DNA from 2 places in the Clostridium tanneri genome. Region 2 is predicted to be linked to the other one. Evidence: predicted binding sites of a transcription regulator. Region 2 holds the regulator's gene; the other holds the start of a gene.
What was found. Region 2 encodes Rex, which represses fermentation and respiration genes when NADH is low (regulators of the CRP and FNR family bind a similar motif). Its sites were predicted from a motif close to ATTGTTAANNNNTTAACAAT; they were not measured.
Positions count from the first base shown of each region.

Region 1: the regulator Rex is predicted to act here: its motif matches at 7,256-7,275, upstream of adhE (bifunctional acetaldehyde-CoA/alcohol dehydrogenase).

Region 1 covers NZ_JARUJP010000011.1:23,709-35,307, reverse strand. Annotated here, with positions in the region: gene yqeC (selenium cofactor biosynthesis protein YqeC) at 1-438, shown strand, start outside; gene mocA (molybdenum cofactor cytidylyltransferase) at 431-1,006, shown strand; gene yqeB (selenium-dependent molybdenum cofactor biosynthesis protein YqeB) at 1,019-1,882, shown strand; gene P8V03_RS10670 (XdhC family protein) at 1,839-2,648, shown strand; gene P8V03_RS10665 (molybdopterin-binding protein) at 2,689-3,708, shown strand; gene P8V03_RS10660 (RidA family protein) at 3,817-4,194, shown strand; gene P8V03_RS10655 (indolepyruvate oxidoreductase subunit beta) at 4,304-4,873, opposite strand; gene P8V03_RS10650 (thiamine pyrophosphate-dependent enzyme) at 4,886-6,676, opposite strand; gene adhE (bifunctional acetaldehyde-CoA/alcohol dehydrogenase) at 7,427-10,051, shown strand; gene P8V03_RS10640 (methylated-DNA--[protein]-cysteine S-methyltransferase) at 10,238-10,705, shown strand; T-box leader at 10,773-11,021, shown strand; gene asnS (asparagine--tRNA ligase) at 11,083-11,599, shown strand, end outside.
Region 2 covers NZ_JARUJP010000002.1:45-11,643, forward strand. Annotated here, with positions in the region: partial or broken gene P8V03_RS02345 (FAD-dependent oxidoreductase) at 1-835, opposite strand, end outside; gene P8V03_RS02350 (sulfide/dihydroorotate dehydrogenase-like FAD/NAD-binding protein) at 835-1,725, opposite strand; gene P8V03_RS02355 (redox-sensing transcriptional repressor Rex) at 1,986-2,618, opposite strand; gene abc-f (ribosomal protection-like ABC-F family protein) at 2,996-4,909, shown strand; gene P8V03_RS02365 (response regulator) at 4,976-5,551, opposite strand; gene P8V03_RS02370 (thiamine-binding protein) at 5,677-5,967, opposite strand; gene P8V03_RS02375 (bacteriohemerythrin) at 6,044-6,448, opposite strand; gene P8V03_RS02380 (LytR/AlgR family response regulator transcription factor) at 6,528-7,301, opposite strand; gene P8V03_RS02385 (LytS/YhcK type 5TM receptor domain-containing protein) at 7,302-8,936, opposite strand; gene P8V03_RS02390 (carbon starvation CstA family protein) at 9,218-11,011, shown strand; gene P8V03_RS02395 (carbon starvation CstA family protein) at 11,246-11,599, shown strand, end outside.

The DNA.
Region 1 (11,599 bases), on a different contig from region 2:
GACTACATACTAATAGAAGCTGATGGCTCTAAGAAAAAACCTATAAAAGCTTGGAGAAAAGATGAGCCTGTAGTTTACGCTAAAACAAATAAAACTATTGGAGTTTTAGATATAACTGTAGTAGGAAAATTAGCAAAAGAAGTTAACGTTCATAGATTAGATAAATTCATAATGCTAACTAATGCTGATGTAAATAAACCTATAACCATAAATCACTTATTCAATCTAATATGTCATCCAGAAGGTTTATTTAAAAATTCCTTTGGTGAGAAAATACTTTTTATTAATAAGGTTGAAAATTCTGAGGAAATATTATTAGCGAACAACCTACTAGAAATGATACGTACCCAAACTAATTTTAGTTTAAGCAGAATTATTTCAGGAAGTTTATTGAATAAAAATTACAAAAAGTATCCTAGGAGGATATGCAGTGATTAGCGCAATTATATTAGCTTCTGGTTTCTCAAATAGAATGGGAGAAAATAAACTTCTTCTTCCCTATAGAGATAAACCTATAATTGAACATGTGATTGATGTAGTACTAAGCTGTAATTTTAATGATATCGTTTTAATATGTAAAGATAGCTATGTTTTAAATTTAGGCAAAAGAAAAGGCATAAAAACTATTATCAATAAAAGTTCGGAAAAAGGACAAAGTGAAGCAGTAAAGTTAGGAATAAAAGACAGCATTACTTCCAGTGGATACATGTTTTTTACTGGTGACCAACCTCTAATTCAAGCAGAACTTATAAAATTGCTCTTAGTAAAGTTTGAAGAAAACAAAGATTTAATTATAATACCAAAATACAATTATAGAAGAGGCAGCCCTGTTATTTTTCCAAATAAATATAAAGAAGAGTTATTAAAATTAGAAGGTGATATTGGCGGGCGAGCTGTCATCAACAATCATAAAAACGAAATAGCTTTTGTTGATATTACGGACAAATACTTTTTCTTTGATGTAGATACTCCTGAAGATTACGAAACTCTCCTTACTATAATCTAGAGGTGATATTATATGCTTAATGATATTGTAATCATAAGAGGTGGAGGTGACATCGCCTCAGGTACTATACAAAAGCTCCATAGAAGTGGTTTTAAGGTATTAGTTCTTGAAGTTCCATCACCTACCTCCATAAGAAGATCTGTATGTTACAGCGAATGTATATACGAAGGTGAATTTACTGTTGAAAACACTTCATCTGTCTTTGCTAAAGATATAAAAGATATAGAAAATGCTTGGAATGAAAATAAGATACCAGTGGTAATTGATCCACAAGGTACTTATATAGATACTATAAAGCCTAGTGTTGTAGTAGATGCAATACTAGCTAAAAAAAACTTAGGCACCAAAATAGACATGTCCCATATTACCATAGCTCTTGGACCTGGTTTTGAAGCAGGTAAAGATGCCCATATAGTTATAGAGACTATGCGTGGACATAATCTTGGAAGACTTATCTTTGAAAGACAAGCCATTGCCAATACAGGAGTACCTGGAGAAATAAAGGGGTTTTCTAAGGAAAGAGTTATATATAGCCCTAGTAGCGGACTTATAAAAAATGCTAAAGAAATTGGTGATATAGTTGAAGCTGGTGAACCTATTGCTTATGTGAATGGTATCGAGGTACGTGCAACCATGAATGGATTACTTAGAGGCATTATAAGAGACCACAGCAAAGTATCTATAGGTCTTAAAATAGCTGATATAGATCCAAGAATATCTGAACTGCAAAATTGTTACACAATCTCGGATAAAGCCCGAGCTATTGCCGGTGGAGTTTTAGAAGCAATATTATATTTACAAGCAGAGAAAAATTATGAGAGGTGCATAGATTATGGAAGAGGAAATATTAATACAAATCTACGAAAGCCTTCGTAAAGGGAAAAAAGTAGCTTTAGCTACTATAACTCAAGCAGTAGGTTCCACTCCTGGAAAAACAGGCTCTATTATGGCTATCTGGGAAGATTGCAGAATTCTTGGTTCTGTAGGTGGTGGAAAAATTGAAAGCGTAGTTATAGCCAGAGCTCTGGAATGTATGAAAAAAAATGAGGATACTTACTTTGACTACAAATTAAATGAACAGGGAGAATTAGGTATGCAGTGCGGCGGTGATGCCAAAGGTTTTATAAAAGTTTTCAAACCCAAACCAAGACTAATAATAGTTGGTGGTGGACATACTGGCAAACACTTGTTTAAGCTAGCTAAAACAATGGGGTTTTATATTGCAATCTTTGATGACAGAGAGGAATTTGCAAATAAAGAGAGATTTGAAGATGCAGATGAAATTATTGCCGGAGACTTAGCCTCTAACTTATCTAATTACAATATAACAGAAGATACCTATATTGTTCTTGTTTCCAAAGGTCATAAAACTGATATTGATTCTCTTAGAGCAGTAATTGGAAGAGGTGCTGCATATATAGGAATGATGGGCAGTGCTAGAAAAACTATACTAGTTGCAGAAAAACTATCTGCTGAAGGTATAGCTAAAGAGGAATTAAGAAAGATATATACCCCTATTGGATTAAATATTTCTGGAGAATCACCAGAAGAAATAGCTTTCGGTATATTAGCAGAAATAATGCTAATTAAAAATAAAGGTTCTTTAAATCACAGAAAAGATTTAAAAAACCTTAAACTATAGATAGTGTATAAAATTGCTAATTGATACAGGAGATGAAAATATGAAAAAGATAAGCACTTGGGACGCTGTAGGTTTCGTGCTATGCCACGATATTACACAAATTGTGCCTGGTGGAAAAAAAGGTGTAGCTTTTAAAAAAGGTCATGTTATAAAAGAGGATGATATTCAACTCTTACTATCCCTTGGTAAAGATCATATTTATGTATGGGAAGCTGAGGAAGGAATGCTGCATGAAAATGATGCTGCTGAGCGATTAAAAAACTTAACTGCCGGTAAGGGCTTGAGCTTTAGTGATGTTAAAGAGGGAAAAATAGAATTTATAGCTTCAGAAAATGGATTGCTAAAAGTAAATGTTCAGCAATTATTCCAATTAAATTCCTTAGGTGAAACTATATTATCTACACTTCATAATAACCTACCTGTTAAGAAGGGGCAAAAGGTTGCAGTTACAAGAGTAGTCCCTTTATTAATAGAGGAAGAAAAGATAAAAATTGCAGAAAAAACTATTAAAGAAAAGATAGTTAAGGTTATTCCTTTCACTCCTAAAAAAATAGGAATAGTTACAACTGGAAATGAAATTTACCATGGAAGAATAAAGGATGCCTTTGGACCAACTATATCGAAAAAGGCAGAAGAATATAACTGTGAAATATTAGGCCAAACTATATTACCTGATAACCTAGATAAAATTACAGCTGCCATCAATAATTGGATAGATAAAGGTGCTGAAATAGTTATCTGTACAGGTGGCATGTCTGTAGACCCAGATGATGTTACTCCTACAGCTATAAGAAACTCAGGAGCAGAAATCATAAGTTATGGAACTCCGATTCTACCTGGTTCTATGTTTCTGTTAGCTTACAACGGAGATATTCCTGTGTTAGGCTTGCCTGGTGGAGCTATTCACTCTAAAAGAACTGCTTTTGACTTAGTATTCCCAAGAATACTGGCAGGTGAAAAGCTAAATCACAGCGACTTAGCTGCTTATGGTCACGGAGGATTATGTATGGGATGTGAAGAATGCACATTTCCAAATTGCACCTTCGGTAAAGGTGTATAGTTATACTAACACTTATACTTAGCTTAATATATTTACAAGATTACTAAAACATTCTTGTAAATTAAATATATAAAACAAATTATCAAAATTACAGGAGGTTTTTACATTATGGAAAAACAAATAATAAGCACAACGAAAGCACCTGCTGCAGTAGGACCTTATTCTCAAGCTATTAAGGTGGGAAATCTTTTATTTACATCCGGTCAAATTCCACTTGATCCTACAACTGGTGAATTAGTTTCAGAAAACATAACAAAAGCTACAGAAAGATCTTTAGAAAATGTTAAAGCAATACTAGAGGAAGCTGGTACAAGCTTTGAAAAAGTTATAAAAACAACTGTATTTGTAAAAAACATGGCTGACTTTGCTGCTGTTAACGAAGTTTATGCTAAGTACTTTCAAAAACAATTACCATCAAGATCCTGCGTAGAAGTTAAACTTCCAAAGGATGCTTTAGTTGAAATAGAAGTAATCGCTTTAGTTTAATTACAAAAAACCAATTTTTCAGTGCTAATAGAAAGTATTAAAATTTATACTTTTCTATATAAGAAAGCATCTCAAAGTAATTATTTACTTTAAGATGCCTTTTTAAACTTTACTTTCTTGCTGCATCAAATGCAGTTATATTTACTTCTATAGTACTCTTAGGTACATTCTCCTTAATTACCTGAACCCAACTTTCTTCTTTGAAAGGCAGATATTTTGATAGAACTCCTAAGAGTGCTATATTAGCTGTTTTTATATTTCCAGACTTTCTGGCTAACTCCTTTGCATCTACAGGTATGACTTCAAAGCTTTTATTCTTTAATACCTCTTCTATGTCTTCTGGATACTCTTCTTTCTCAATTAACACTCTGTTAGGATAGGTAGTTTCATTGTTCATTATAATTTTTGCATTTTCTTTCATTTCTTTAACCCACCTAAGACCTTCTAGCCTCTCCATTGCAACCATTATGTCACCTTGACCTTTAGGCATTGATGCAGAATAAACCTTCTTTCCGAATCTAACACTTCCCCATACCATTCCACCTCTTTGAGAAAGACCTATAACATCACTAGTCTTAACATCATATCCTTCTCTAAATGCGGTTTCAGCCAATATCTTTGTAGCAACTACTAATCCCTGTCCGCCAACACCGGTAATTAGAATATTAGTTATATCCATACTACTACCTCCTTAATTATTCTCATCTGAACTTCTTTTAATTGCTCCTACAGGACAGACCTGAGAACAAACAGAACAACCTACACACATATCTGGATTAATATAGGAGTTCTTTTTATCCTTTCCTGGGTAAAGCTTCATAGATATAGGAGGGCAGTTTGTTCTAATACAACTTCTACAACTAATACAGATGTTTTCATCTACATAAAAATGCGGCTGCTTTATCTTAAAATTCAAAGCACAAGGCCTTGTGGTGACTATTATTGATAAGCCTTCTCTTTTCATTGCAGCATGTATTGCTTCCTTAGTTTCTTTATATTTGAACTGATCTACTACTGTTATGTCTTTTATACCAAAGGTCTTTAAGACCTCAGGAATACTAACACTATAAATATCTCTTTCTTTAAAATAGTCTCCAGTTGTAAGTGTTTCCTGACCACCAGTCATAGCAGTAGTCCTGTTATCCATAACTATTACTGTTATATTTTCCTTTGTCTTTGCTAATTGAAGAATTCCCGTCATTCCAGAGTGGAAGAAGGTTCCGTCTCCAATCGTAGCAACAATAGGCTTTATTTTTCCGGCCTTGCTCTGAGCCGCAGCAACACCTAGTGCATTTCCCAAAGAAGCACCCATGCTTATATTGGTTTTATGAACTTCAAAAGGTTCTAGTATTCCTAAAGAGTAACAGCCTATATCTCCCATTACGGTAGCTTTTGCCATCTTTAATATATGAAATATAGGTCTATGAGGACATCCGGAACATAACATAGGTGTCCGTGGTGGGATATTTCCCTCCTCTTGTGGTAGAATATCTTTTCCACTATTAGATAATACACCAGCCTTTTCAAGACCTTCTCTTATGCTATCTACTGTCAATTCTCCTGTAAAGGAGAAATACTCTTTTCCTTCTGCTTTTACTCCATTACTTTTTAAGGTTTCTTCCATAAACGGCATAAGTTCTTCTATAACGATAACTCTCTTGTATTTCTTACTTAATTCCTTAATCTTATCTATAGGCATTGGCCATACCATGGCAAGCTTTAGTACAGAAACCTTTGGCTCTATTTCCTTTAAGCATTCATATGGCATACCACTAGTAATAATAAGCACTTGAGAATTTTCTACTTCTTCCAGCTTATTTAAAGTTGTAGAATCGTTAAATGCTTGAAGTTTTTCCATTCTCTCTTTCATAAAGTATTGCTGCTTATTAGCAAAAGGAGGCAGCATGCAATATCTTGACTGATCTTCAACAAAACCTTCTATTTCTCTTTCCTGTCTTTCATTTAACTCTACAATACCTCTACAATGACAAAGCCTGCTAGTAAGCTTTATTAAAACAGGAGTATTAAAGTCCTCACTTATTTTTAAACCCTCTTTAACATATTCCTTAACTTCTTGAGGATTTGAAGGTTCTATCACAGGTATATTGGCATACTTACCCCAGAATCTACTATCCTGTTCATTTTGTGAACTTGTAAGCCCTGGGTCATCTCCTACCACTAATAAAAATCCACCCTTTGTTTTTACCTCTGTAAATGTCATAAAAGGATCAGATGCTATGTTTATGCCTACATGTTTCATAGAGACCATACTTCTTGCTCCTGCAAAACTTCCACCCATAGCAATTTCAAAAGCAACTTTTTCATTTACAGCCCATTCACTGAAAATCTCCTTATAATTACCTAAGGACTCTAAAATTTGAACCGTTGGTGATCCGGGATAACTTGATGCTATGGTTCCTCCGGCTTCCCAAAAGCCTCTACTTACAGCTTCATTTCCGGTCAAAACAGCTTTTTCATTCAAAATAACACCCCCATGTAATCTACCTTTATATGATATTTTTAATATTATCAAAAAATTACTATTCTAAAGCAAATAACTTTATATAACATTCGGTAGTTTTAAAGTTAAATAAGCTTTAGCATTACTTATCATAAAGATAAAACTATAATTCTTTTTTATTAAAATTAATACAGCTTTAAATAACTAAGTTTATCACTTATCATTGCAATAAAATAAACATTGATCTGTATATTAAAGCTAGTTTGTTATTCCAATCAGCGTATCATTGTTAAATTATTAACCTACCAAAAGTAGATATGTAGTTATTTTTTTAACAATAATATTTCATTGATTAGTTTCCTGCTCAGGATTGCTCCATATATTTTTTAGAAAACTATACGAAAGTTACTAGACAGTCCTTTTCGTTATTTAGCATAACTCAACAGACCTATAGGTTCCTTTTAACTTTCAACATCATTATTAAAGTCTCTCTTTAGCCATCCTAGCATAAAGTTATAAATAAATATACAACTATGTTATAGCCCTTAGATAAACAATTTGAAAACGTTTTTTACATAATTTAGTTAAATATTTTAGAAAATTGATTGACATTTAACAAACTATGATGCATAATAATGTCATAAGGTTGAGTACAGAAAACATAAAAGATAAAAATATTTTAGACAATTTTTATAATCAGAATACCTACCTTATTACCATAACGAAAATAACGTAAATATTAATTATAAATATATGAAAGAGGTGCTGTTCATGAAGGTAACTAATGTTGATCAATTAATGAAAAGATTAGAAGAGGTAAGAGCTGCTCAGAAGCAATTTGCTACTTACACTCAAGAACAGGTAGATGAAATTTTTAGACAAGCAGCGATGGCAGCTAACAGTGCTAGAATAAGACTTGCTAAAATGGCCGTAGAAGAAACTGGAATGGGAATAGTTGAAGATAAGGTTATAAAAAATCACTTTGCTTCAGAATATATATACAATAAATACAAAGATGAGAAAACTTGCGGAGTTATAGATGAAGATCAAGCTTTCGGTATGAAAAAAATCGCAGAACCTATAGGGGTTATCGCCGCTGTTGTTCCAACAACTAATCCAACTTCCACTGCAATCTTTAAAGCCCTAATAGCCTTAAAAACTAGAAATGGAATAATCTTCTCACCTCACCCTAGAGCAAAAAAATCAACTATTGCTGCAGCTAAATTAGTTCTTGATGCAGCGGTACAAGCTGGTGCTCCAGAAGGCATAGTTGCATGGATAGACGAGCCATCCGTTGAACTTTCACAAATCGTAATGAGAGAAGCAGACATAACACTTGCTACAGGAGGCCCTGGAATGGTTAAAGCTGCTTATTCATCTGGCAAACCAGCAATCGGTGTTGGTGCAGGTAATACTCCAGCTATAATCGATGAAACTGCGGATATTCAAATGGCTGTAAACTCAATACTTCTTTCAAAAACTTTCGATAACGGTGTTATATGTGCATCTGAGCAATCAGTTATAGCTTTAGATTCAGTATACAACCAAGTAAGAAAAGAATTTGAAGAAAGAGGAGCTTACCTTCTTAAGAAAGATGAAATAGAAAAGGTTAGAAAAGTAATATTAATAAATGGTTCACTAAACGCTAACATTGTTGGTCAATCAGCTTACAAAATAGCTCAACTAGCTGCTGTTGAAGTTCCTGAAGATGCCAAAGTTCTTATCGGAGAAGTAGAATCTGTTGAGCTAGAAGAAGAGTTCTCACACGAGAAGTTATCCCCAGTACTAGCTATGTATAGAGCAAAGAATTTTGATGAAGCTCTTAAAAAAGCTGAAAGACTTGTTGAATTAGGTGGATTTGGACACACTTCAGTATTATATGCTAATACGATGACAGCTAAAGATAAGGTTGAAAAGTTTGGTGCTGCAATGAAAACAGGAAGAACAATAATAAACATGCCTTCAGCACAAGGTGCTATCGGTGATCTTTACAACTTTAAACTAGCTCCTTCATTAACACTTGGTTGTGGATCATGGGGCGGAAACTCTGTATCAGAAAACGTTGGTCCAAAACACCTATTGAACATCAAGAGTGTAGCTGAGAGGAGAGAAAATATGCTTTGGTTTAGAGTTCCAGAAAAAGTTTACTTCAAATATGGCAGCTTAGGAGTTGCATTAAAAGAATTAAAAGACTTAAATAAGAAGAAAGCATTTATAGTAACAGACAAAGTTCTTTATGAGTTAGGATATGTTGACAAAGTTACAAAAATTCTTGATGAAATCGGAGTAGACTACAAAATATTTACAGATGTAGAACCAGATCCAACTTTAGCAACAGCTAAAAAAGGTGCTGCTGAATTATTAAACTACAACCCAGATACTATTATAGCAGTTGGCGGCGGTTCTGCTATGGATGCTGCTAAGATCATGTGGGTAATGTACGAACATCCAGAAGTAAGATTTGAAGACTTAGCAATGAGATTTATGGATATAAGAAAGAGAGTCTACACATTCCCTAAGATGGGCGAAAAGGCTATGATGATATCAGTAGCAACATCCGCTGGTACTGGTTCAGAGGTTACTCCTTTCGCAGTTATAACTGACGAAAAAACAGGTGCTAAATATCCACTAGCTGACTACGAGTTAACTCCAGACATGGCTATCGTTGATGCTGAATTAATGATGGGTATGCCAAGAGGCTTAACTGCTGCATCTGGTATAGATGCTTTAACTCACGCACTTGAAGCTTATGTATCAGTAATGGCTTCAGAGTTCTCTAATGGTTTAGCACTAGAAGCAATAAAATTAATATTCGACTACTTGCCAATAGCTTATAGCGAAGGAACAACTAATATAGAAGCAAGGGAGAAAATGGCTCACGCTTCAACTATAGCTGGTATGGCATTTGCCAATGCATTCTTAGGTGTATGTCACTCAATGGCACACAAATTAGGAGCTGCTCACCACATACCACACGGAGTTGCTAACGGATTATTAATAAATGAAGTTATCAGATTCAATGCTGTAGACAACCCAAGAAAGCAAGCTGCATTCCCTCAATACAAATATCCAAATGCTAAGAGTAGATATGCTAGAATTGCTGATTTCCTTGGATTAGGTGGAAATAGTGAAGATGAAAAAGTTGAATTATTAATCGCGGCTATAGATGAATTAAAGGCTAAAATTAATATTCCAATGACTATCAAAGCTGCTGGAGTTACAGAAGAAAAATTCTACGCTAGTTTAGATGATATGTCAGAGCAGGCTTTCGATGATCAATGTACAGGAGCTAACCCAAGATACCCATTAATAAGTGAACTTAAACAAATGTATATAAATGTTTTTGATAAAGCTGCGGTAATTGAAGAAGCTGCTATAGCAAAAGAAGAAAATTAATAATCAAACATAAGAGCTGGGGCTTTGCCTCAGCTTTTACATTTAAGTTATAATATATCCGTCAAAAAGCCAAGAATCACATTCTTACTAATGATTAACATTATTTTTTTGCAAAATCATATAGACAACTTTATTTTCTTTATTATAAACTATTGTTAAAATCTAAAGTTAGTCAGGTGATAAATTATGAATGAAACATATACAGCCTATTATCTTTCACCAATTGGTACTATAGAACTTAAAGGTTCTAATCAAGGTATTTCCTCATTAGAGTTTATAGAAGAAAAACTTGAAAATACTGAAGTACATGATTGTTTAAGGGAATGTTTTAGCCAACTGGATGAATATTTCAGTGGTATTAGGGAAGAATTTACAATAAGGCTAGATATTAAAGGAACAGCTTTTAGGGAAAAGGTGTGGCAAAAACTCCTAGACATACCTTATGGTGAGACTCGTTCTTACTTAGACATTGCAAAAGCTATTGGAAATCCAAAATCAGTAAGGGCCATAGGTGGCGCTAATCATAACAATAAAATTAGCATAATTATACCTTGTCACAGAGTTATTGGATCTGATGGCAACTTAATTGGCTATGGTGGCGGCCTTTGGAGAAAAGAGTGGCTCCTTAATCATGAGAAGAATTTTAAAAAGTAAATAAATCAACAAGGTTATTGACATATAATTCTAAAAATATTATAATTTTAAAATAAAAGTATAATGCCTAAAAACAATGACGAGAAGAGTAGGTATAGAACTTGTTTAAAGCGAGTTGGTGATAGTGCAAGACCAATAACTAAGGCTATATTGAAGAACATCTCCGAGTTTCTAACCGAAATTATTATTTAAGAGTAGGCCTAGAGGTGTCCAATACCTTACAATTGGAAAATAGGTTATTAAACTTGTTTATTAAAGTTGGTCATATTTTGGCAAATTGGGTGGTACCGCGAAATTTAAGTCTTTCGTCCCTTTGAGGATTAAAGGCTTTTTTTATTTTATACATAAAATAATCTTATGTCGGAGGTAGAAAACAAATGGAATTAACATTAATAAAACAACTTTACAGAGAAACTGAGAAATTTGCAGATAAGAATGTAAAGATTTCAGGTTGGGTAAGAACAGTAAGAGACTCTAAGACTTTTGGTTTTATAGAAGTAAATGACGGAAGTTTCTTTAAAAATGTTCAAATAGTTTTTGAGGATAGCTTAGAGAACTTCAAAGAAATGACTAGACTTCCTATAAGCACTACATTAGCTGTAGAAGGTACAGTAGTACTTACTCCTGAATCAAAACAACCTTTTGAAATAAAGGCAACTAAGTTAACAGTTGAAGGAACTTCATCATCAGATTATCCTCTACAGAAAAAAAGACATACACTTGAATATTTGAGAACTATAGCTCACTTAAGACCAAGAAGTAATACTTTTTCTGCAGTATTTAGAGTTCGTTCTTTAGCAGCATATGCGGTTCATAAATTCTTTAATGAAAATGGATTTGTGTATGTTAACACTCCAATAATAACTGGCAGCGACTGCGAAGGTGCTGGTGAAA
Region 2 (11,599 bases):
CAACCTTTATAGGTGTATCGAAATCTTCCTTAAAGGCTTTCATTAGGTTATTTCTTGTTAAGAACTCGTTAGCAGAGAATACTCCATTTAGGTTTTCTCCTGGTATTCCCATAAACTTAGGAAGTCCAGCTCCTGATCCTATAAATATAGCATCAAAATTTTCTTCTTCCATTAACTGATCTATTGTAACAGTTCTTCCTACGATTACGTTTGTCTCTATTTTAACGCCAAGCTTTTTAACGTTTTCAACTTCATGCTTAACTACTGTATCCTTTGGAAGTCTGAATTCTGGTATTCCATAAACTAAAACTCCGCCTGCTTCGTGTAATGCTTCAAATATAGTTACATCATAACCAAGCTTAGCTAAGTCTCCTGCACAAGTTAATCCTGCAGGACCACTTCCTATAACAGCAACTTTCTTTCCATTGCTTGGCTTTCTTTCTGATAAATCCACATTATTCTCTCTTGACCAGTCAGCTACAAATCTTTCAAGCTTACCTATAGCTACTGCCTCACCTTTTATTCCAAGTACACATACACCTTCGCATTGGCTTTCTTGCGGACATACTCTTCCACATACTGCTGGAAGTGCACTTGATTTAGCTATAACCTTAGCAGCCTCTTCAAAGTTTCCTTCTTTAACCTGCTGTATAAATTCTGGTATATGTATAGATACAGGGCAATCCCCTACACATTTAGGATTTTTACAATTTAAACATCTAGCAGCTTCTTGGATAGCTTCTTCTTTTGTATATCCTAAACAAACTTCTTCAAAGTTAGTTGCTCTTACCTTTGCATCCTGTTCTTGTATTGGCGTTCTCTTCATTCTATCCATTACTTGTCACCTCCGCAGCCACAGCCTTTTCTATGGTGAGTATCTCCTTCTTCTTGTCTAAGAAGTTTTTTGCCTTCTTCTGTTTTGTACATAGCTTGTCTTCTCATTGACTCATCGAAATCTACTAGATGTCCATCAAATTCTGGTCCATCTACACAAGCAAACTTAACTTCTCCACCTACAGAAACTCTGCAAGCTCCGCACATTCCTGTTCCATCTACCATTATAGGATTTAAGCTTACAACTGTATGTATTCCATATTCCTTTGTAAGCTTAGCTACGAATTTCATCATTATCATAGGTCCTATAGCAATTACATGGTCATATTTCTTTCCTTCATTATCTATAAGCTCTTTTAATAAGTTTGTAACTAATCCTTTATATCCATAACTTCCGTCATCTGTTGCTACGTATAAGTTACCACATACAGCTTTCATTTCTTCTTCAAGTAGTACGTATTCCTTTGACTTAGCTCCAACGATTACATCTACATCTACACCGTTTTCATGAAGCCACTTAACCTGTGGATATACTGGTGCTGCACCAACTCCACCTGCTATAAATATCATTTTTTGTTTCTTTAAGTCTTCTATATTTTCATGTACAAACTCTGAAGGTTGTCCAAGTGGTCCTACAAAATCTGTAAAGCTTTCGCCTACTTCATATTTAGCCATTTTTTGTGTTGATCCACCAAGAGTTTGATACACTATAGTAACTGAGCCTTTCTCAGCATCATAGTCACAGATTGTAAGAGGTACTCTCTCACCTTTTTCATCAGTTTTTACTATAACAAATTGTCCTGGTAAACAAGACTTTGCAACTCTTTTAGCCTCAATATCCATTAAGAATATATTCGGCGCAAGCTCTCTTTTGCTCAAAATTTTATACATTTTGGTTCCTCCCCGAAATGAAAGTTTTAATTTTAATTACTCCTAAACCCTGTTACTATTATAACACATTAAAACAAAAATTGCACAACTAATCATCATTTTCTATAAATTTTTAATAGTATACAAGTTTATAGAATTATATTTTAATAATAAAATATAATTCCGTCACATATACTAGTCCTATATGACAAAGCATACTCATATTACAACAAATTTAAACAAAAAAATAACTGAAGCATAACTTCAATTATTTTCATATGTTACTCTATATCAGTTAACAAGCAACTTAAAGTAAGTAAACTATCACTTAGATGAACATTTTCAACCTTTACATCCTCTGGTACCACAAGGTCAACATATGCAAAATTCCAAATTCCTTTAACACCATTTTTCACTAAAGTATCACAAACCTTTTGTGCATTATTACTTGGAACACATATAATTCCTATATCTATTGGGTTTTCCTTTAAAAAGTCTGATAGAAAATCTATATCTTTTATTTCTACATCCCTTATTCTAAGTCCGATAACCTTTGGATTTACATCGAAAATAGCCTCAAGACTGAATCCAAGTTTTTCAAATCTAGTATAATTTGCAATAGCCTGACCTATATTTCCTGCACCTATTATTGCTGTTTTATATACCTTTGTCAGCCCAAGTATATTGCTTATTTGTCCATGTAACTCTCTTACATTATAGCCATAACCTTGCTGTCCAAAGTCACCGAAACAGTTTAAATCTTGTCTTATCTGGGAAGCTGTAAAGCCTATTTTTTCACTTAATTCCTTTGAAGATATTCTATCTACATCATTGTTCATTAATTCTCCTAAATATCTGTGGTACTTAGGTAATCTCTTTATAACTGCCATTGAAATATTCTTTTTCTTCTCCATACCGCACCTCTTATATATATTTTAAAAAGCTATATTTTAAAAAGCTATATTTTAAACTAATCACTTTGTCTATATTTTATCATTTTATAATAATTTTGTCCTACTTTTTATAGTATTATTTAAATATATAATATGTCAATAATATATTTTTTATTACTTTCTTTTTCTTTGCGCTATTAGCAAAATTTTTTATGTTCTTTCACTTATTTTTTTACATTTTTTAGCCTTGATTGTAACTTTTTGTTTTGCTTGTAAAGTGAAATTAATATCATATAAACTGAGCTTGTACTAAATTATTCCAAGATAAATTCTTAAATTCCACTACAAAAAATTTCTCTTACATAGTAAAATATTAATGATTAAGGAAGGTGAAACTTATGATAATTTTAGGTTGTAAAGATATAAAAAAAAGTTATGGAATAGATGTTATCTTGGAAAACTTGACCTTTAATATAAATGAAGGGGAAAAAGTAGGCTTAATAGGTCCAAATGGCGCTGGTAAATCTACTCTTTTTAAAATCATTACCAATCAAATGGAACAAGATACTGGAGATTTATTTATAGATAAAAATAAAACCGTAGGCTACCTAGCACAGCATTTATCTCTTGATTCTTCAAGCACAATATATGATGAACTACTACTTGTATTTCAAGATCTATTGAACTTAGAAAACAAATTAAAAAAACTAGAAAATTTAATGAACGAACCCTATGATCCTGAAAAAGAAGATTATCACAACAAATTAATTAAAGATTATACTACTTGCTCTGAACTATACACAAATAGAGGAGGGTATACTTATAAAGCTGAAATAGGCAAAGTCTTAAAAGGATTAGGTTTTTCTGAAGATGATTACAATAAGGCCATAAGTATTCTGAGCGGAGGTCAGAAAACTAGAATAGCTCTATGTAAGCTGCTTTTAACCAAGCCAGATATTCTTCTATTAGATGAGCCTACAAATCACTTGGATTTAGATGCTATAGAATGGTTAGAAGAATACTTAAAAGCATACAAAGGTACAATCTTGATTATATCTCACGATAGATATTTCTTAGATGCAATTACTTCTAAAACATTAGAACTTATAAACGGACATGTTAACTGCTACAATGGCAATTACACTACCTACTTGGACTTAAAAGAAAAAAATTATGAAATCCAATTAAAGGCTTACAATATTCAACAATCTGAACTGAAAAGACAGGAAGAAATAATAGAGAGATACCGTTCCTTCAACAGAGAAAAGAGTGTAAGAGCTGCTGAAAGCAGACAAAAGGCCTTAGATAAAATTGAAAGGATAAAGGCACCGGATAAGGAAAGGAAAATTAAAAATGTAGTCTTTGAAACTCAGATAAAAAGCGGAAACGATGTTTTACATGTAGAAAACCTTAGTAAAAGCTTTGGAGATAAAGTTCTTTTTAATAATCTAGATATAGATATTAAAAAAGGAGAAAAAACAGCTCTTATAGGTGAAAATGGTAGAGGTAAAACAACTTTATTTAAAATAATAATGGATGACATAGAGCCTAATACGGGGATAAGCGTACTTGGTAAAAATGTTTTTATAGGATATTATGATCAGGAACAATCCAACTTGACTTCAGAAAAAACAGTAATTGATGAGGTCTGGGACGACTTTCCAGAATTAACTACTACTGAAATTAGAAATGCCCTTGCTTCTTTCCTCTTTACAGGAGATGATGTATTTAAAAAAATTTCAGCCTTAAGCGGTGGAGAGAAATGTAGAATTAATCTCTTAAAGCTCATTCTTTCAAAGTCAAACTTTTTATTAATGGATGAGCCTACAAACCATCTTGATATAGTTTCCCGTGAAGCCTTGGAGAATGCAATCTTAGGGTATGATGGTACTGTTCTCGTAATATCTCATGATAGATACTTTTTAAATAAAGTTGTCGACAAAATCTATGAATTAGATATAGATGGTGTTAAAGAGTATCTGGGTAATTATAGTTATTATGTTGAGAAGAAAAAAAACCCACTTAGGTATCAAGAGGAAGAGGAAGCTGCTGGCAAAACTAAGACTCAGATACAAAATGAGAAGAGAAAGAAAAGAGAACTAGAAAAAGCGGAGAAAGAAAAAAAATCTAAAGTTAAAAACTTAGAAACAGAAATTTCAAACTTAGAAGAGTTAATAACAAAACTTCAAGATGAGCTTTGTCTAGAAGAAGTTTATTCGAGTCCCGAAAAAAGTGAGAATGTAAATAAGCAATTAGCAGACGCCCAAACTAAGTTAGATGAACTTTATGAGCAGTGGGAAACTCTTATTTAGTTAAAAGTTAAAAAACCTTGAAGCAATTCATACTTCAAGGTTTTTTAGTATAATGAAAAATTTTTCTTATTTTAGTTTTTGTCCACAGAAAGGGCAGAATAAAAAGTTAGCAACTTCTTCCGTAAACTTTCCACCACAGTAAGGGCAGAATAAAAATTTATTAGGTAATTTGACGTTTGTTTCTTCGTTCAATACTAAAGCAGTTTTTTCATTTTTATTCTCTTTTAAGTTTTCTCTAGTTAATCCTTTAAAATCTTTTTCTATATTCTTATACTCATCATGTCTACTATAAAACTTGTCCAAGGCTTCATCCAAAATCTCTGATAACTTAGATCTGGTTACTGGTGTATGAATAACCTCATCTACCTTACTTTGGATAAAATCTTGAAGTTTTATAGAATCACAGGATGAAAGTAAACATAGAATACCCGGATAGTTGTTCTTTATATTATTAATTAACCTATCTCCTCTGTTATCTTTCATTATTAAATTCACTATTATTATATCTGGCTGAAAAACTTTTATCTGAATAAATGTATCATATTCATTGGTGACTTGTACATTATATCCAATATCGCTTAAAAAATCTTTCATTATCATACTTTCAAATCTGCAATCATTTACTACAAGAACTCTTTTCATGGTTTCACCACCACATAACAATCTAATCTGATTTTAACCCATTAACTACTATTTTTCAACGGATTTTATACATATTTAATTAAAGGATCATTGAATATTTTATATTTTATAAATATATTCTACTATTATCCTCTATACTTACCTACTTTTTCTTCCATAGTAACTCCCTCTGGTTTATAATCTATCTTTACTACAGACACCACCCTTACAGCACCATTATCTACGCATATCTGTTGTGCTATTTTAACTATATCCAAGAGCTTATCAATATCTCCTTCCATTGTGGTTTCCATTGCTCCTACTTCATACTTTACACCGGTTGAATCTATATATTCTATTACCTTATCAACCACTCCATATAATTCTTCTTCACCTACAACAGGTAACACCTGTAAACTTACATTAGCAACCACCATTTAATTCTCCTCCTTAAATATACTACTATAGCATTCCTTCATGTATTAAACCTTAAACCGTAAGCTGAATATATAGTTATAGCTTATCTCTTAGAAACTCACCTAGCCTGCTGTCTATATCTGAAATATGTGTTACAAATCCCTCTGCAAAAAATTCATTTGCCTCCATCAGTTTTGTAAAAGGTATAAAACCTCCTTTAAATGCACTATCTAAAGCTTGGAGTTTTAACATAAAAATATTATGTCTTTCTTTATGTACTTCATATTCTGGATAACTATATGTAACCATATAGTCCTCTTCACTTTTAAAGTGCTCCTCAAGAGAACCCTTTAAAACTCTAAATATCTCTAATATCCTATCCTTATTCTTTCCATTCATACATTCACTATAAAATTCTTCCACAATTTCAAATATCCTTCTGTGCTGTTCATCAATATCCTCAACATGTATTAGCAACCTATCCGTGAATAAATTCGCCATAATCTTATTATTCCTCCTAATTTGTAAGCCTATAGATATGAACTATATTATCTTCATTAAAACCTACTGTCAACGATATTTAGATTTCAAGCAGCTCCTTTAACTTTTTAACATTATTACGGCTTATAGGCACTTCTGATTTTTCATTATCATTCATTACTAATTTATAAGTACCGTTGAACCAAGAATACATCTCTCTAATGTTATCCATATTCACTAAATAACTTCTATGGGCTCTAAAAAAGTTAGTTTTTTCCTCTATTTGATGAAGAGTATATCCTACTAAGTATTGTTCAGCTTTAGTCTTAATATAGGTCTTTTCATCCTCAATAAAACAAAAATATATATCCTTTACATCTACTAATATAATTTTACCTTTTCTTTCACAGGGTATCTTTTTTACTAATTTCTCTACTCTATCTATTTTGTTTATTATTTCATTTATTATATTTGGAATGTTATCCTGATCCACTTTTTTAACGTTGAGTTTGCTAATAAGCCTATCTATTGTTACTGCTATTCTTTTATCGTCAAAAGGTTTTAGAATATAATCTAAGGCATCTACTTCAAAAGCTTTTATAGCATGTTCCTCATAAGCAGTTACAAAAATCACCTCAATAGAGTTATCAAACCTTTTTACTTCTTCTGCTAATTTTATACCGTTCTGAAGCGGCATATTTATATCTAAGAAAACAGCATTAGGTTTCTTTTCTTTAATAAGCTCTAACCCTTTTTGTCCATCGTGTGCAACTCCTTCCACATGAATAAAATCATACTGAGATATAATAAATTTAAGTTCCTCTGCCGCTGGCAGCTCATCTTCAACAATAATTACCCTTAATTTATTAACCAATTACTTACCCTCCTTTGGTAATGAAAAACTAACCTTTGTTCCTTTATTTAAGGCTGTAACTATTTTTACTTCATATCTTTCCCCATATAAAAGTTTTAGTCTCTCATTTACATTTTTGAGGCCTATGCCTGGCCATTCATTTATAACTTCTTTTAATTTTTCTTCACTCATTCCAACTCCTGTATCCTCAACAGAAATTGATATATCTTGTTTCACATAACATGCCTTGACATAAACACTCCCTCCTTCTGGCTTAGGGAGTATTCCATGTTTAATAGAATTCTCTATAATTGGCTGCAACACAAAAGATGGTATTATTATATTCATCATATCCTCTGGTATATCCACAATTAGCTGAAGTCTTTCTCCAAACCTTGCCTTTTCAATGGATAAATAAGATTGGATAAATTCAAGTTCATCTTTAAGAGCAACAAAATCCTCTTGCTTTTTTAGTGTTTGTCTAAAATAATTAGAAAGATCTATTATTAGCTCTCTTGCTCTAGTAGGGCTAGTTCTACAAAATGATGCTATTGTATTTAATGCATTAAATAAGAAATGAGGTTCTATTTGCGCTCTTAACGCTTTAAATTTTGCCGTTGACGCCTCCTGAGCTAACTTATTCAACTTATATAGCTCTAATTGAGTAGATAGCAACTCACTTAATGCTTTTGCGAACTCCCAAAAATATAAGTCTATATTCTTCTCTGACTTTACCCTTAATCCTATTAGACCTTCAAACTTATCACCAGATACTAAAAAAGGTGTACAAACAAATAATGCTTGTCTATTATGATTATTGACCTTAATAACCCTATAGTTAGGCAGTTTATAATAACTATATAAATTTTCCTTTAAGGCTTCTTCGTTTACTTCCTCTCCATAGTATGCAAGAAGGCCAGTTTTATCTCCTATAAAGACTCCTTTAATATCTGATATTTCATATATAATTTTAGCTACCTCTTCAGCAGTATCCTTGTTTAAACCTTTTCTTATATGTCCCATAGTTCTCTTAGCAATGTTTAGTGCCTTTTGCGCTTGTATCGCTCCAATCCTGTTATAATCATTTCTGGCATTTTGTATTATATTTATGAATATAAGAACTCCAAAAGAATTTATAATAATCATAGGTAGAGATATAAATCCTACCAACTTTACTGCACTTTCTAGTGGCCTAGCAAAAATTAAAAGCATAAGCATCTGCATACACTCTGCAACTATCCCACCTATAAAAGCACTTCTTACGCTAAAAGCGCCATCCTTAGAATATTTCCTAGCTAGAGCTCCTGTAAGCCCCTCAACAACTGCCGCTATACCACAGGCCAAAGCTGTAAACCCTCCCAGCAAGTATCTGTGTGTTCCTGAAATTGCCCCTACAATTACTCCTACTATAGGGCCCCCTACATACCCAGCAACTATTGCTCCAATTGGTCTTGTATTGGCTATTGCATAGGGCTCTAATTCTATACCTGTATAAGTACCTATTATTCCTAACAAACTAAAAAATACAATCATCCCTACTTTGTCTGTAACTGTTAATTCGTCCTTAATTAGATTTTTAAAAATGTGAGATTGATTATATATATATGCTGCTAGGGCAATCAGTGCCATTCGCTCTAGCATTTGTATATAAATCAAATAGCCCTCCCCCTTGTTTTATAATTATAAATATTCTTTATACATTATATTATATAACAAAATAAAAATATTAAAATAATTATATTCTTTTAATGCTAATTAAGGATTAATTTCTGCTGTTCATTGTCGACTTTTACCTATTTAGCATATTTTTGTGTATATACAGATAATAAAATAGTATTATAGTATTCGTAATCGATACCAAAAATCATTTTAATATTTACATTGTTTTTTTAATTACTAAATCTTATACAACAAATATTTTAAAAGGGGGAAATTATATGAATTCTATCATTCTAGTTATTATCGCTGCTCTTGTATTAAGCTTAGGTTACAGACTTTACGGTGCATTCATAGCAGCAAAGGTTCTAGCTTTAGATGAATCTAGAGATGTGCCCGCAAAAGTTCACGAGGATGGTCGAGATTACGTGCCTACAAACAAATGGGTGTTACTAGGACATCACTTCGCTGCTATAGCTGGTGCTGGACCACTTATAGGACCAGTTCTTGCAGCACAATACGGTTACCTTCCAGGCACACTTTGGATTTTAATCGGTGGTGTAGTTGCTGGTGCAGTTCACGATATGATTTTATTGTTTGCATCAGTTAGACATGATGGACAATCCATTGCTGAAATTGCTAAAGCCAATCTAGGCAAAAGAATGGGACTCATAACATCTTTAGCAGTTATATTCATTCTAATAATTACTATGGCAGGACTCGGACTTCCTGTTGTTAACTCACTTTATAACAGCCCTTGGGGCACCTTTACTGTTGGATTTACAATTCCAGTTGCTATGCTTATTGGTATATACCTAAGATTTTTAAGACCTGGTAAGATTGGTGAATCTACAATTATAGGTATGGCATTAATTTTATTCGGTGTTATTGTTGGACCATATATTCAACACACAGCTTTAGCTCCTTACTTAACTTTCAATGCTAAACAGTTATCAATTATACTAGCTATTTACGGTTTCTGTGCAGCAGCTCTTCCAGTATGGCTACTGCTACTTCCTAGAGACTACTTAAGTACATATATGAAACTAGGAGTTATAGGTGCTCTTGCCGTTGGTATAGTAATTGTTCGACCAACAGTTCAGATGCCTGCTGTTACTCAATTTGTCCATGGTGGTGGCCCAATTGTTCCAGGTAAAGTATTTCCATTCCTATTTATAACAATAGCCTGTGGTGCTTTATCAGGTTTCCACGCTCTTATAAGCTCTGGTACAACACCAAAACTCATTGCCAATGAAAAGGATATACTTCCAATAGGTTTTGGCTCAATGGTTATTGAATCTTTTATAGCTTTAATGGCACTAATCGCTGCAACTTGTCTTCCAACTGCCGATTATTTTGCTATAAATTCAGCTCCTGCTTTATTTGCTAAACTTAATATGATTCCAAAGGAATTGCCAATGCTCTCTCAAATGGTTGGAGAAGAGCTTGCTGGAAGACCTGGTGGTTCAGTGTCTCTTGCTGTAGGTATGTCTTATATCTTCTACAAAATTCCTGGGTTCAAAGGACTTATGGCTTACTGGTACCATTTCTGCATAATGTTTGAGGCCCTATTTATATTAACTACAATAGATTCTGGTACTAGAATAGGAAGATATCTATTACAGGATTTATTCGGTCAAGCTTACAAACCATTAGCTCGAAAAGATTCCTGGTTTAATATAATATTCTTTAGTGCACTTATGTCCTTTACTTGGGGATACCTGCTATTTACAGGAAATATATCAACGATATGGCCACTTTTTGGTACAGCAAATCAGACCCTTGCAACTATAGCCTTTGCAATAAGTACAACAGTACTGATTAAAATGGGTAAACAAAAATATGCTCCTATAACTATAATTCCTATGACTTTCGTTGCTATAACAACTTTAACGGCTATCGTTACTAATATATTCTCAAATTATTTACCAAAACATCAAAATCTACTAGCAGGTCTTTCCGGAGTACTTATAATAATGATGATTATAATTATTGTGGAGAGTATAAAGGTTTGGATTAAAGAACTTAGCAATCAATCTTCAAATAAAATTAAAAATAGTAACCAAGCCGTTTAGCAAACAAATCTATCCTTTTAGTTAATTTCTAACAATTAAAATTTCCCCCTATACTTTGGCAGAAAGTATAGGGGGGATTTTTTATAACTGCTAAACGGAATAGCTATTTAACCATTCACCCCCTTTTTTTACCTAATCACCCAATAAATATATTTTACTACCTTCAAAAGTAATATTATTATTATAGTAAGAATTATTAGAATATTCTACTTAATAACTAAAGGGGGGTTTTTTATGAATTCAATAGTTCTTGTAATAATAGCTGCTCTTGTCTTAATTTTAGGTTACAGACTTTATGGTGCATTTATAGCAGCAAAGGTATTGGTTACTGATGAAACTAGAGAAGTTCCATCGAAAGTTCATGAGGATGGTCGAGATTACGTACCTACAAACAAATGGGTACTCCTTGGTCACCACTTCGCAGCTATAGCTGGTGCTGGACCACTGATAGGACCAGTCCTTGCAGCACAATACGGTTACCTTCCAGGTACACTTTGGATTTTAATCGGTGGTGTTTTTGCTGGTGCTGTTCACGATATGGTTTTATTGTTTGCTTCTGTTAGACAGGATGGACAATCCATAGCTGAA